Regions from separate parts of the Kocuria sp. KD4 genome, predicted to be linked through region 2. Evidence: riboswitches for the same ligand, from Rfam matches in the RefSeq annotation. Region 2 holds a riboswitch; each other region holds the start of a gene.
The links. A riboswitch is a leader RNA that binds a small molecule or an ion and turns the genes downstream of it on or off. The one in region 2 is predicted to bind thiamine pyrophosphate.

Region 1: linked by a shared signal. The riboswitch ahead of HBK84_RS05885 (bifunctional hydroxymethylpyrimidine kinase/phosphomethylpyrimidine kinase) and the one ahead of HBK84_RS02080 (ECF transporter S component) in region 2 are both predicted to bind thiamine pyrophosphate.
Region 3: linked by a shared signal. The riboswitch ahead of HBK84_RS00920 (3-oxoacyl-ACP reductase) and the one ahead of HBK84_RS02080 (ECF transporter S component) in region 2 are both predicted to bind thiamine pyrophosphate.

The regions. Positions count from the first base shown of each region.
Region 1 covers NZ_CP050449.1:1,280,238-1,284,082, reverse strand. The annotation lists gene rplU (50S ribosomal protein L21) at 1-40, opposite strand, end outside; gene HBK84_RS05885 (bifunctional hydroxymethylpyrimidine kinase/phosphomethylpyrimidine kinase) at 278-1,831, opposite strand; TPP riboswitch at 1,819-1,914, opposite strand; gene HBK84_RS05880 (Rne/Rng family ribonuclease) at 1,995-3,845, opposite strand, start outside.
Region 2 covers NZ_CP050449.1:457,311-461,155, reverse strand. The annotation lists gene HBK84_RS02085 (ABC transporter ATP-binding protein) at 1-1,054, opposite strand, end outside; gene HBK84_RS02080 (ECF transporter S component) at 1,051-1,674, opposite strand; TPP riboswitch at 1,733-1,839, opposite strand; gene HBK84_RS02075 (DUF4235 domain-containing protein) at 1,958-2,230, opposite strand; gene mnhG (monovalent cation/H(+) antiporter subunit G) at 2,358-2,723, opposite strand; gene HBK84_RS02065 (monovalent cation/H+ antiporter complex subunit F) at 2,720-2,983, opposite strand; gene HBK84_RS02060 (Na+/H+ antiporter subunit E) at 2,986-3,633, opposite strand; gene HBK84_RS02055 (Na+/H+ antiporter subunit D) at 3,633-3,845, opposite strand, start outside.
Region 3 covers NZ_CP050449.1:207,996-211,840, reverse strand. The annotation lists gene nhaA (Na+/H+ antiporter NhaA) at 39-1,439, opposite strand; TPP riboswitch at 1,585-1,713, shown strand; gene HBK84_RS00920 (3-oxoacyl-ACP reductase) at 1,759-2,523, shown strand; gene HBK84_RS00915 (LLM class flavin-dependent oxidoreductase) at 2,525-3,845, shown strand, end outside.

The DNA.
Region 1 (3,845 bases), 820 kb from region 2:
TCTCCTGGCGGCCGCCTGCGCGGACAATCGCGTACACCACTTGGGAACTCACTTCTCTCGACATCTATGGACTACGTGTGTGGGTCGGGCGTACTCCTGGAGGACTGCGAATGTCGAGACATCACGCCGCGGTGATCCATGACCGACCGCATTCTCCGCGTGGCTATCGCATCGATTCAGGATGTTCGCCCGAGTGTGCCGCAACCTGGTGCGTGAACTGGATATGACACACACCGGCGCTCGGCACCGACACCCCAGCCTACCCGATCACCCGAAGTCATGCCAGTTGCGCCGCGGCGCGCCGCTCGCCCTCCGGCGACGTCGCCGGGGTCGTCTGCGCGAAGAAGGCCAGCTCGAGCGCGCACGCCCGGTGGAACGCGCGGCGCATGTGCTCCCGGGTGGCCGGGTCCGCGTGGGCGGCCTCCCGGTCCACGATCTCGCGCACCGACTCGGTCGCGGTCTGGAAGTCCGGATCGTCGTACGTGCTGAGCCAGTCGGCGAACGGGTGCTGCGGTCCCGCGACGCGGGCACGACGGGTGAGCTCCGCACCCACGTGGGCGTAGAGCCAGTAGCACGGCAGGATCGCGGCGGAGCCCACCGCGAAGCCGTCCTGACCCGTGCGCGCCAGCAGGAAGTCCGCGTAACTGCTCGTGACGTCACTCGGCGGCATGGGCTCCCGATCCCCGAGCCGGGCGCGATGCAGCGCGGACTCGACCGAGACCACGGAGGCCGACGCCGCGGCGAAGTGTTCGCGCGAACGCTCGTCCGGGGCGGAGGCCGCGAGCAGGGCCAGCGCCCGGGAGTAGTACTGCAGATATTGCATGTCCTGGTCCAGGTACAGCTCGAACTCGCCCGGGTCCAGGGTGCCGTCCCCGAGGCCCCGGATGAACGCCAGGGCGGCAATGCGTTCACGCACCGGGGCGCTCTCCTCCCACAGTTCATCGGTGAACCGGGGGCCCTCGGATTCCGCGGCGGCCGTCATCACGAACGCCGGATCCGTGACGAGGTGCTGGACGTGGTGCATGTGGTGCACGGGACCGTTGCCGTGACCCACGTGCAACTCGTCCGCGCCGCGCAGTGCACCGCGCAACCATGTGCGGGCCGTGCGGATCGCCTCGGGCCAGTCCCCGGTCCGCGCCACGACCGTGGCCACCGCGGAGGACAGCGAGCACCCGGTGCCGTGGGTGTTACGCGTGTGCACCCTGCGACCCTCGAACAACGCGGCGGGTTCGTCCTGACCGGGGAGCAACAGGGCGTCCGGGGTCGTGTCCCCGGCCAAGTGGCCACCCTTCACGAGGACCCGGGTATGGAACGCCGCCGCGACCGCGCGTCCCTGCTCGAGCGCCTCGTCCCAGGTCGCGGCCACGGGGCGCTCGGCCAGCACCGCGAGTTCCGGGAGGTTGGGGGTGATCAGATTCGCGTGGGGCAGCAGCTCCCGCAGGGCCCGTTCGGCGTCCGGACGCAGCAATCGCCCACCGGCCGTGGCGACCATGACGGGGTCGATCACGACCACGGGTGCGCGCCCCACCATGAGCCAGTCCCGGACCGTGTCGATGACCTCCACGGAGCCGAGCATCCCCACCTTGATCGCATCCAGGGTGACGTCCCCGGCGACCGCATCCAGCTGGTCCCGCAGGACCTGGACGGGTGGGGTGTGTACGCTCACGACGCCCCGGGTGTTCTGGGCGACCACTGCGGTGATCACACTCAGCCCGTACCCGCCCAGTGCGGCGATGGATTTCAGGTCCGCGGCGTGACCCGCCCCGCCCGTGGGATCGGTTCCGGCAATCGAGAGGACGCGGGGTATGGCGGTAGAAGGCGTGGTGTCCACGACAATCCCTTCGCTAGTACGAGCTAGATCAGGTTCGACGGGTGTGTTCTCAGCCGCAGTGCGCAGCACCCCGTGTGTGTGTCCCCGATCATGCCACAGGGGCACCCGGAATCCCGGGTGCCCCTGCGGTGCTCGCGTGGCGACGGATCCAGCCGCCGGTCACTCAGTCCTGCTTGCCGGTCATCGTGATGTCCTGAGCCTTGATGCCCACACCCACGATGGTGGGCTGGTCACCGGACGCCGCGGGGGCCACGGCCCCGGCCTCCGCGGTGAAACGGCTGACCTGCCGTTCCTGCGTGTACTCGTGGGTCTCCACGCTCGCGGTTCCGGGCGCGGCCGCCGGCGCCACGGCACGCCGCGACCCACGACGCCGTCGGGCCGGAGCCGCCGGCGCCTCCGCCGGCCGGTTCCCGCCAGCGGACGACGCTGCCCCGGAAGTCTGCTGCTGCGCGGCACTCGTCTGCCCTGCACTGGATTGCGCAGTCCCGGAGTTCGACGGCGCGTGTCCGGCGGCCGACCGCTTCGACACGGCCTCTCGCGGCTGGGGCGCGGCGTCCGCATCCTGAACGGCACCCTCGGTCGAGGTTTCGTGCTCGCCCGCATCCGTGAACGCGGCGCTCAGCGAATCCAGGGACAGGGCCTCCTGGGTGCCCTCGCTCCCCCGCTGCTCAGACTGCCCGTGGGGCAGTTCGATGACCTCGCCGTGAATCGTGAGGCTCGCGGACGAGTCCCCACCGGAACGGTCCTCGGACCGGGAATCCCCGCGCGAGTCGTTCCCGGAACCGTCCCGGCCGGAACCGTCGTTCTGCACGGCGTTGTCCTCGCCCTGCTGACCGCGACCGCGGCTGCGCTTGCCGCGGCGCTTGCGGCGACGGCGCCCGCCCTCGGACTCCCCGTGGGAGTTCTCGGACGCGTGCTCCCCGCCCTGCTGACCGCGGGAGGTCTGCTGCTCCTGGGAACCGGTGTCCTCGGCCTGCCCGCCCCCGGACTGCGGTGCGGTGCCCTGGGAAGCATTCCGTGCGGCGTCGTCGGACTCGTCGTGGGAGGAGGCCGCGGCGATGTTTGCGAACGCCGTGCGGGTGGCCTCCACGCGCGCCTGGTCCGGCTCGTCCGAACTGTGGTGCTGGTTGCCGTTCCTGGGCTTGTCCTGCGCACCGTTGTGCTGCTTGTTGCGCGAACGCTTACGCTCGTGTCGAGTGCCGCGGTGGTCGGAGGGAGCCGCGCCGGAGCGGCCCTTCAAGGGGTGGTCGTGGACCACGACGCCGCGGCCCGCGCATTCCTCGCACGGCTCGGAGAAGACCTCGAGCAACCCCGTACCCATGCGCTTGCGCGTCATCTGCACGAGACCCAGGGAGGTCACTTCGGCCACCTGGTGCTTCGTGCGGTCCCGGCCCAGGCACTCCACGAGCCGGCGCAGTACGAGATCGCGGTTGGACTCCAGAACCATGTCGATGAAGTCCACCACGATGATCCCGCCGATATCCCGCAACCGCAGTTGCCGCACGATCTCCTCGGCGGCTTCGAGGTTGTTCTTGGTCACGGTCTCCTCGAGGTTGCCCCCGGAGCCCGTGAACTTGCCGGTGTTGACGTCCACCACGGTCATGGCCTCGGTGCGGTCGATCACGAGCGATCCGCCGGAGGGCAGGAAGACCTTGCGCTCGAGGGCCTTCTGGATCTGCTCCTCCACGCGCATGTGCTCGAAGAGGTCGTCATCGCCGGTCCAGCGCTCGAGGCGGTCCAGCAGGTCGGGCGCCACGTAGGTCACGTAAGCCTCGATGTTGTCCCACGCCTGCTCGCCCTGGACCACCATGGCGGTGAAATCCTCGTTGAAGACGTCCCGCACCGTCTTGATGGTCAGGTCCGGTTCCGCGTACAGCATTTCCGGGGCCAGCGTCTTGGTGGACTTTGCCTTGTCCTGGATCTGCTCCCACTGCGAGCGCAGCCGGTTGATGTCGTTGGTCAGCTCGGTCTCGGAGGCACCCTCCGCCGCAGTGCGCACGATCACGCCCGCACC
Region 2 (3,845 bases):
GACGCCGCCGCGCGAGCGCCCGCCGGCGCGGTTGGCTCCGGGACACGGCGAGATCGCGGGCGCTCAACAAGGTGGTGCCCGGTGCGACGGCGGCGGGCACGGCGGCAAAACCACCCGTATCCTGCGCAGACTCCGCGACATCCGAAGCCCTCATCGACGACGCGGCCGGCGCATTCTCCGTAGGCGCAGCGGGCGGCGTGATGTCGTGTGGCGCCGCGGAGACAGCCGTCTGCCGTACCGCGGGATCCATGCCATTCGAGGCATGCACGGGAGTGCGAGTGCGCGGCACCCAGCCGGGGACCCACGTACCCTGGTGCTGCAGCAGCTCCCGGGCGTCCTGCAGGGTCTGCTGCGCGGGACCGTCGAAGGCCACCCGACCGTCGTCGCCCAGCACGATCACACGGTCCACGACCGGTTCCCACAGGGCCACCCTGTGCTCCACGACCACAAGGGTGGTCCCGTCCTCGCGCACCGCATCGGCCACGGCGCGGCACAGCTGCTGCGCCCCCTCGTGGTCCACGCTCGCCGTGGGTTCGTCCAGCAACAGCAGCCGCGGGCACATGGCCAGGGTCCCGGCGAGCGCGAGACGTTGTTTCTGCCCCCCGGACAGCGCCGTGGTGGGGTGATCCAGGAGAAGCTCCAGACCCGTGCGCGCGAGCGCTTCCCGCACGCGCGGCCAGATCCGCTCGCGAGGGACGGCGAGGTTCTCGAGGCCGAACGCGACGTCGTCCCCCACGCGCGAGAGGACCACCTGCGTCTCGGGGTCCTGATGCATGAAGCCCACCGTGCCGCGGGCGTCGCGCGGGTCGACACCCCCGACGGTCAACCCGCCCGATGCGGAGCGGCCGTCAGGGTCCTGGTCCACACCGGCGAGCGCCTGCAAGAGCGTGGACTTGCCCGCCCCGGACGGGCCCAGGAGCAGGACGCGTTCGCCGGGCTCGATGATCAGGTCCAGGTCCACCAGACTGGGCGTCTCGCGGCCGGGGTGATGCCATCCGAACCCCTCCAGGACCACCCGCGCGCCCGTGAGTTGCACGGTCGATTCCGCGGTCATCGGCGCACGGCGCCGGAGGCCAGTGCTCCGAGGACACCCGTGGCCTGCAGGGCCTTCATCACGGCCCACATGAGCAACCCTGCGATCACGGCCCCGGAAAGCGTGGTCAGCGCCGCGTAGACGACCTGCTGATCCAGGGCCCACTCGAAGTTGTACATGATGTTCTCGCTCACGCCCAGGAACAGCCCGGATACCGCCCCACCGATCGCCGCGGTCACGGGACCGAACCGGCGGTAACGGGTCAGGAGGAACACGACCTCCACACCGAGGCCCTGCACCAGACCGGAGAGCACCACGAGCCACCCGAAATGCGTTCCCAGGAAGCCCTCGATCACGGCCGCGAGCAACTCGCAGAACAGGGCCGCGCCCGGTTTGCGGATGATCAGGGCGCCCAGGGTGCCCGCCACGAGCCAGCCCCCCGCGATGAGGCCCGCGGACGGCGGGTAGGCCACCGTACCCGCCGAGACCGCCGGGTACAGGAGGTTGGACCACATCCAGAAGATCACGGCGCACACCGCGGCCAGCACGGCGGTGACCACGATGTCCACGACCCGCCACGACGAGCTGCGGTAGCCGCTTGCGCGCGGTGTACGGGTGGGGGTGTTACCGACCTGCGTCATGCTGAATCCTCCTGAAGATCCCAGGAGGGGAAGAACACCACCCGCCGTTGCGAGCGGGTCCTTGAGATACTCGACTCCCTAGCGCCGGTACGAGCCGGATCAGGTTCGAGGGTCTGCGCTCACGCGCACTCTCAGCGCCGCGGTGGCGCTCCCCTGTCGTTGAGACGCCAGTCTAGACCACGACGGCGGGTGGCCGGGCATCTCGCGTGCCCGGCCACCCGCCGTCGTGCGTACGTCCTACGCGGCCCCGGCCCACCCGTACGGGGGGCGCGGTACCCGCGGCTCAGATCTCGCTCTGGGAGCTATGGGAAGGATCAGAGTCCTTGGACTCGAACTTGGCCACCTGGCGGGAGATCCCCACCTTGATGACGGTGCCCACAACACCGGTGATCACGGCCCAGATGATGATGCCGGTCCATGCCTCGTCCGGGTCCGGGTTCTTGGCGGGGGGCTCGTTGCCGGTGACCTGCTTCCACACCGCGGACAGACCCTTGTTGGCCAGGGCCACACCACCCAGGGACGCCACCGTGCCGAAAATGTCCATTGCCTTGTTCATGAGGTTCTCCTTGTCTTGTGGGTGCCGTCGGCACCGGGCGGCCGACGACGTCGTGCTCGTTGCCCAGCATACGAAGCGCCGGGCGCGACGGGGCGGAAGGAACCCGGTCCCACCGAGAATTACGTCCTCAGCGAGATTCTTCCTCGCCGGCGCGAGCGACGACCTCGCGCAGCTCGTCCTCCACGAGGTTCTTCTGGTTCAGGTGCTTGGAGCGGTAGGCGGCGCGGCCCACCATGTGCGCGGACACGGGCACCGTGAGCAGCTGGAACAGCCACGCGAGGATCATCAGCGGGATCATGCCGGGATTGCCGCTCTCGATCGCCACGGCCGTGAGCAGCAGGAGCAACCCCAGGACCTGGGGTTTGGTGCCGGCGTGCATGCGCGAGAGCAGATCGGGGAAGCGCACCAAACCCACCGCCGCGGCCAGGGACATGAGGGACCCCCCCACGAGGCACAGCAGCGCGATGACGTCCAGGACGGTGTGCCAGTTCATGAGCGCTCCAACCCCACATTGCGCGCGACCGTCACAGACCCCAGGAAGCCCACCAGGGAGATGATCACGAGCAGGATGATGTTGCTGGAGTGGTGGTTGTACACCATCTCGATGGCGAGACCCGCACCCACGATCGCGAGCAACACGTCCGTGGCGATCACCCGGTCCAACAGGGACGGGCCCTTGGCCAGCCGGTAGATCGTGCCCGCGGCCGCCACGGTGAGAATCGCACCGCACACCCACACGGCGACGTCTAACATGGTCATGGCCGCTCCTCCCCACGGCCGTCCAGGGCCTTGTTCATCTTGGTGGTCGGCGACGCGACGGCGCCGGAGGCGTCCGCGCCGCCCGCGCCACCCGAGGCCTCCAGTTTCGCGAGGTCCTCCTTGGAGCCCATGATCTTGATCCACGCCGCCTCGATATTAAGCGCGGACTCCCGGAACGACTCCGCTTCCTCCGGCGTGGAGACGTCCAGCACGTGGAAGTACAGGATCCCGTTGCCGCGATCCACCTCCACCACGAGCGAGCCCGGGATCAGCGCCATGGTGTGACCCACGGCCGTCATGAGCAGGTCGTTGTTCTGCCGCAGCTTCACTCGCAGCACCGCGTTGTGCACCTTGGGGCCCTGCATGAGCGCGACACCGAACACGTGGATGCTGGCCCGGGCCACCTGCCAGATGAATGTGACCACGAACAGCGCGAAATGCAGGACGTTGAACCGCCCGGACAACCGCACCGGGGGCAGCGTGAGCGTGCGGGTCACGAACACCGCGAGGATCAACCCGAAGACCAGGTTGCCCACGCTCCAGTCACCCCACAGGGCACCCCACACGACCACGAGCCACAGGATCAGGGGCAGCTCGGCCCGCAAGGAGTTCCGGGAGCGTCGCTGCATCGGGGACGTACTCATCAGCCCTCCTCGCTCACGCCACCGGGACCCACGGGGGCCAGCACGGCATTGACGTATCGATCCGGATTGATCAGGTTCTCGGACGCGTTGTCCGCGAGATCGAACAGCGGCCCGGCGAAGACCGTGAGTGCCACACCCACCGCCACGAGCGCGGTGGTCGCGCCCACCATGGTCCCGGGCAGCAGCACCACGGGGGACCGGCCGGAGAAGCG
Region 3 (3,845 bases), 250 kb from region 2:
TCCTGCTTGCTGTTGATTAACAACGTCACCTTGCAATTTTACGCGCCAACACGCTTGAGGCGCGCTTTGTAACTTCGCCTGCTTTGATGGCGTAGATAGTGGCGGTTGCGGACCGCGAGCAACCCACCCGCCAGCACCGCCGCGAGCACCGAGGCGGTCAGCACGGCCACCTTGGCCTGGTCCCCGGCGGCCGCGGACGGGTCGAAACTGAGCTCCGAGATCAGCAGGGACACCGTGAACCCGATGCCCGCCAGCAGCGCGATGCCCACCAGGTCGATCCACCGGTAGGAGGGGTCCAGCTTCTGTCCGGTGAGGGTGGTGGTGAGCCAGGTGGCACCGATGACGCCCAGCGGCTTGCCCAGGACGAGGCCCGCGATGATGCCGAGCGTGACGGGGGCGGCGAGCGCCGTCGTCAATCCGTCCCAGCCGCCCACCGCGACGCCCGTGGAGAAGAACGCGAAGACCGGCACCGCGAACCCGGCGGACAGGGGCCGGACGCGGTGCTCCAGGTGCTCGGCGAGCTCCACGGGCTCCCCGGAGGCCTTCCCCGCGAGGACGGGGACGGCGAAACCGAGCAGCACGCCCGCGACCGTGGCGTGGATCCCCGCCTCGTGGACCAGGGCCCACGTGATCACGGCCAGCGGCACCAGGATCGCCCAGGCGGCCCACGTGCGGTGCGCGAAGAAGCGGGGGAAGCGGTGTGCGAGCAGCCCGAACACGGCCAGCGGGACGAGCGCGAGCAGCAGCGGGAGCACGTGCACCTCGTCGGTGTAGAAGATCGCGATGATCGTGATGGCCAGCAGGTCGTCCACCACCGCGAGCGTCAGCAGGAACAGGCGGAGCGCGCTGGGCACGTGCGAGCCGACGATCGCGAGCACCGCCACCGCAAACGCGATGTCGGTGGCGGTGGGGATCGCCCAGCCGCCCAGGGTCTCGGGGTTCGTCGCGTTGACCGCCGCGTAGATCAGCGCGGGGACGACGACGCCGCCCACGGCCGCCGCGATCGGCACCGCCGCCTTCCCGAGGTCCCGCAGATCACCCGCGACGAACTCGCGCTTGAGCTCCAGGCCCACGAGGAAGAAGAACACGGCGAGTAGCCCGTCCGCGGCCCACGTCCCCAGGCTGAGGTCCAGGTGCCACGGCTCGTAGCCGACCTTCAGGTCCCGGAGGGCGAAGTAGCTCTCCACGAAGGGCGAGTTGGCCCAGACGATGGCGAGGACGGCGGCGACCACCAGGAGGATGCCGGCCACGGTCTCGCGGCGCAGGACGTCCTGGAGGCGGGAGAAGAGGCCGCCCGAGGGGTGGTTGGGCTCGCACGGGGGCTCAGGATGGTTGAAGAAACCGGGCTCCGAGACGAAGCCGGAGGGTTCTGCCTGCACCACGGTTCCCGGGGTTCCGGGCTCAACGTGGGCAGGGGTGGTGCTGTGGTGCGGGGGCATGGATCACTCCAGTGTCGACGGGCATCACGCTCATTACCGCCGACCAGACTTCCCGGCACACCAGCCAGCAAGGGTAGCAGGGCGCTTTAGGGCGGCGCACGCGGGGCGGCTGCCACGAGGCTGAGCGGCTCCGTCTACACTGACCACCAGTGACACGGGGTGCCGCCACCCTCCCCGCCCACCGGGCGGGCAGACAGAGGACCGCAGCGGCTGAGATGACACCCGTCGAACCTGTCCAGTTAGTACTGGCGAAGGGATGTCACGGTGGCACCGCGCAGGTGGCGCACCGCTTTCTTCGCCGTGAGCCACAGGAGTGAGCATGCGGATCGAGAACACCATCGTCCTGGTCACCGGCGGAGCCCGCGGGCTCGGGGAGCACCTCAGCCGGGCGTTCGCGCGGGAGGGCGCGCGCGTCGTCGTGAACTACCACTCCAGCGATGAGCGGGCCCGTGCGCTGGTCAGCGAACTCGGGGAGGACCGGGCACTCGCGGTCCAGGCGGACGTGACCGACGCGCAGCAGGTGCGGGACATGGTCTCCCGGGCCCGGGAACACTTCGGCGCGCCGATCACGGTGGCGGTGAACAACGCCCTGGTGGACTTCAGCTTCAACGGCGATGCCCGCCCCACCCTGGAGCACCTGACCGCCGAGAACCTCACGCAGCAGTTCCAGGGCGCCGTGGTGGGTGCCCTCAACGTGATGCAGGCGGTCACCCCGGGCATGGTGGAGGCCGGTGAGGGGCGCATCATCAACATCGGCACCAACCTCTTCCAGAACCCCGTGGTCCCCTACCACGACTACACCGCCGCGAAGGCCGCCCTGCTCGCCCTCACCCGCACCGCCGCCAAAGACCTCGGCCCGCAGGGCATCACCGTCAACATGATCTCCGGCGGCCTGCTGCGAACCACGGACGCGAGCGCCGCCACCCCGGACGAGGTCTTCGACTTCATTGCCGCCGGCACTCCCCTGGGCCGCGTGACCACCCCCGAGGAGTTCGCGGACACCGCCCTGTTCTTCGCCTCGGACTGGTCCCGCGGGGTCACCGGCCAGAACCTGGTGGTCGACGGCGGGCTGGTGATGGACTGACATGGCCGCCCCCTCTCCGCACGACGACGCCGCCCGGCCCGGCCCCGCGCGAAGGGCACCTGCCGGGGGTGCGGCGTCGGCAACCACCCCCGAAGCTGAGCCGACGCTCGGGACGGCCGCTGCGGCGTCGTCGCCCACGACCGCACCGGCCCGCCGCCTCCACCTCAACGCGTTCCTCTACAGCGCCGGCCACCACCAGGCCGCGTGGCGTGCCCCGAACTCCTCGGTGCACCGCCTCACGGACATCGCCTACTACGAGGAGCTCGCGCGGACTGCCGAACGCGGTCTGTTCGATGCGGTGTTCTTCGCGGACGGGCACAGCGTGGGTGACGTCTCCGGCGGGCCCCACTGGAGCCTGGAACCCCTGACAGCGCTGTCCGCGATGGCGCGGGCCACCGAGCGCGTCGGCCTGGTGTGCACGGTGTCCACCACGTTCTTCACCCCGTTCCACGCGGCCAGGATGCTCGCGTCCTTAGACCACATCTCGGGCGGGCGAGCGGGGTGGAACGTGGTGACCTCCATGTGGGACTCCGAGGCCCGCAACCACGGCTACCGGGCCATGCCGACCAAGGATGAGCGCTACGAGCGTGCCCGCGAGTTCGTGGAGGTGGCTCGCGCCCTGTGGGCCAGCTGGGACGAGGACGCCGTCACCGCAGACCCGGAGGGCCGGTGGGCTGAGCCCTCCAAGCTGCACCGCCTGCACCACGAGGGCCGCCACTTCCTGGTGGATGGGCCCCTCACGGTTCCGCCCTCCCCCCAGGGGGAACCGGTCCTCTTCCAAGCGGGTGCCTCCGGGCCCGGCAAGGCACTCGCGGCCGACTTTGCAGAGGGGATCTACGCCGTGGCCTACGATCTGCCCGCCGCGCAGGAGTACTACGCGGCGGTGAAGGCCGAAGTGGCCCGCGCCGGGCGTGATCCCGGTTCCGTGATCGTGATGCCCGGTCTGATCACGTACGTGGGCCGCACGCACGAAGAGGCCCTCGAGAAGCAGGCCAGCGTGGACCGTTTGCTCCCTGTGGAGCAGTCGCTCGCACAGCTCTCCACGTTCGTGGAGCAGGACTGCGCGCAGTGGGACCTAGATGCGCCCGTGCCCACGCTGCCGCCCCTGGAGGAGTTCACCGGCCCGCAGGGCCGCTACGGCACCATCCTGCGGATCATCGAGGCCGAGCGCCCCACGGTCCGCCAGTTGCTCGGCCGCCTCGCCGCCGGCGGGGGTCACTGCACGATGGTGGGCACCCCGGAGTCCATCGCGGATCGAATGCAGGAATGGTTCGACAACGGTGGCGCGGACGGCTTCAACCTCATGCCGCCCGTCCAGCCGG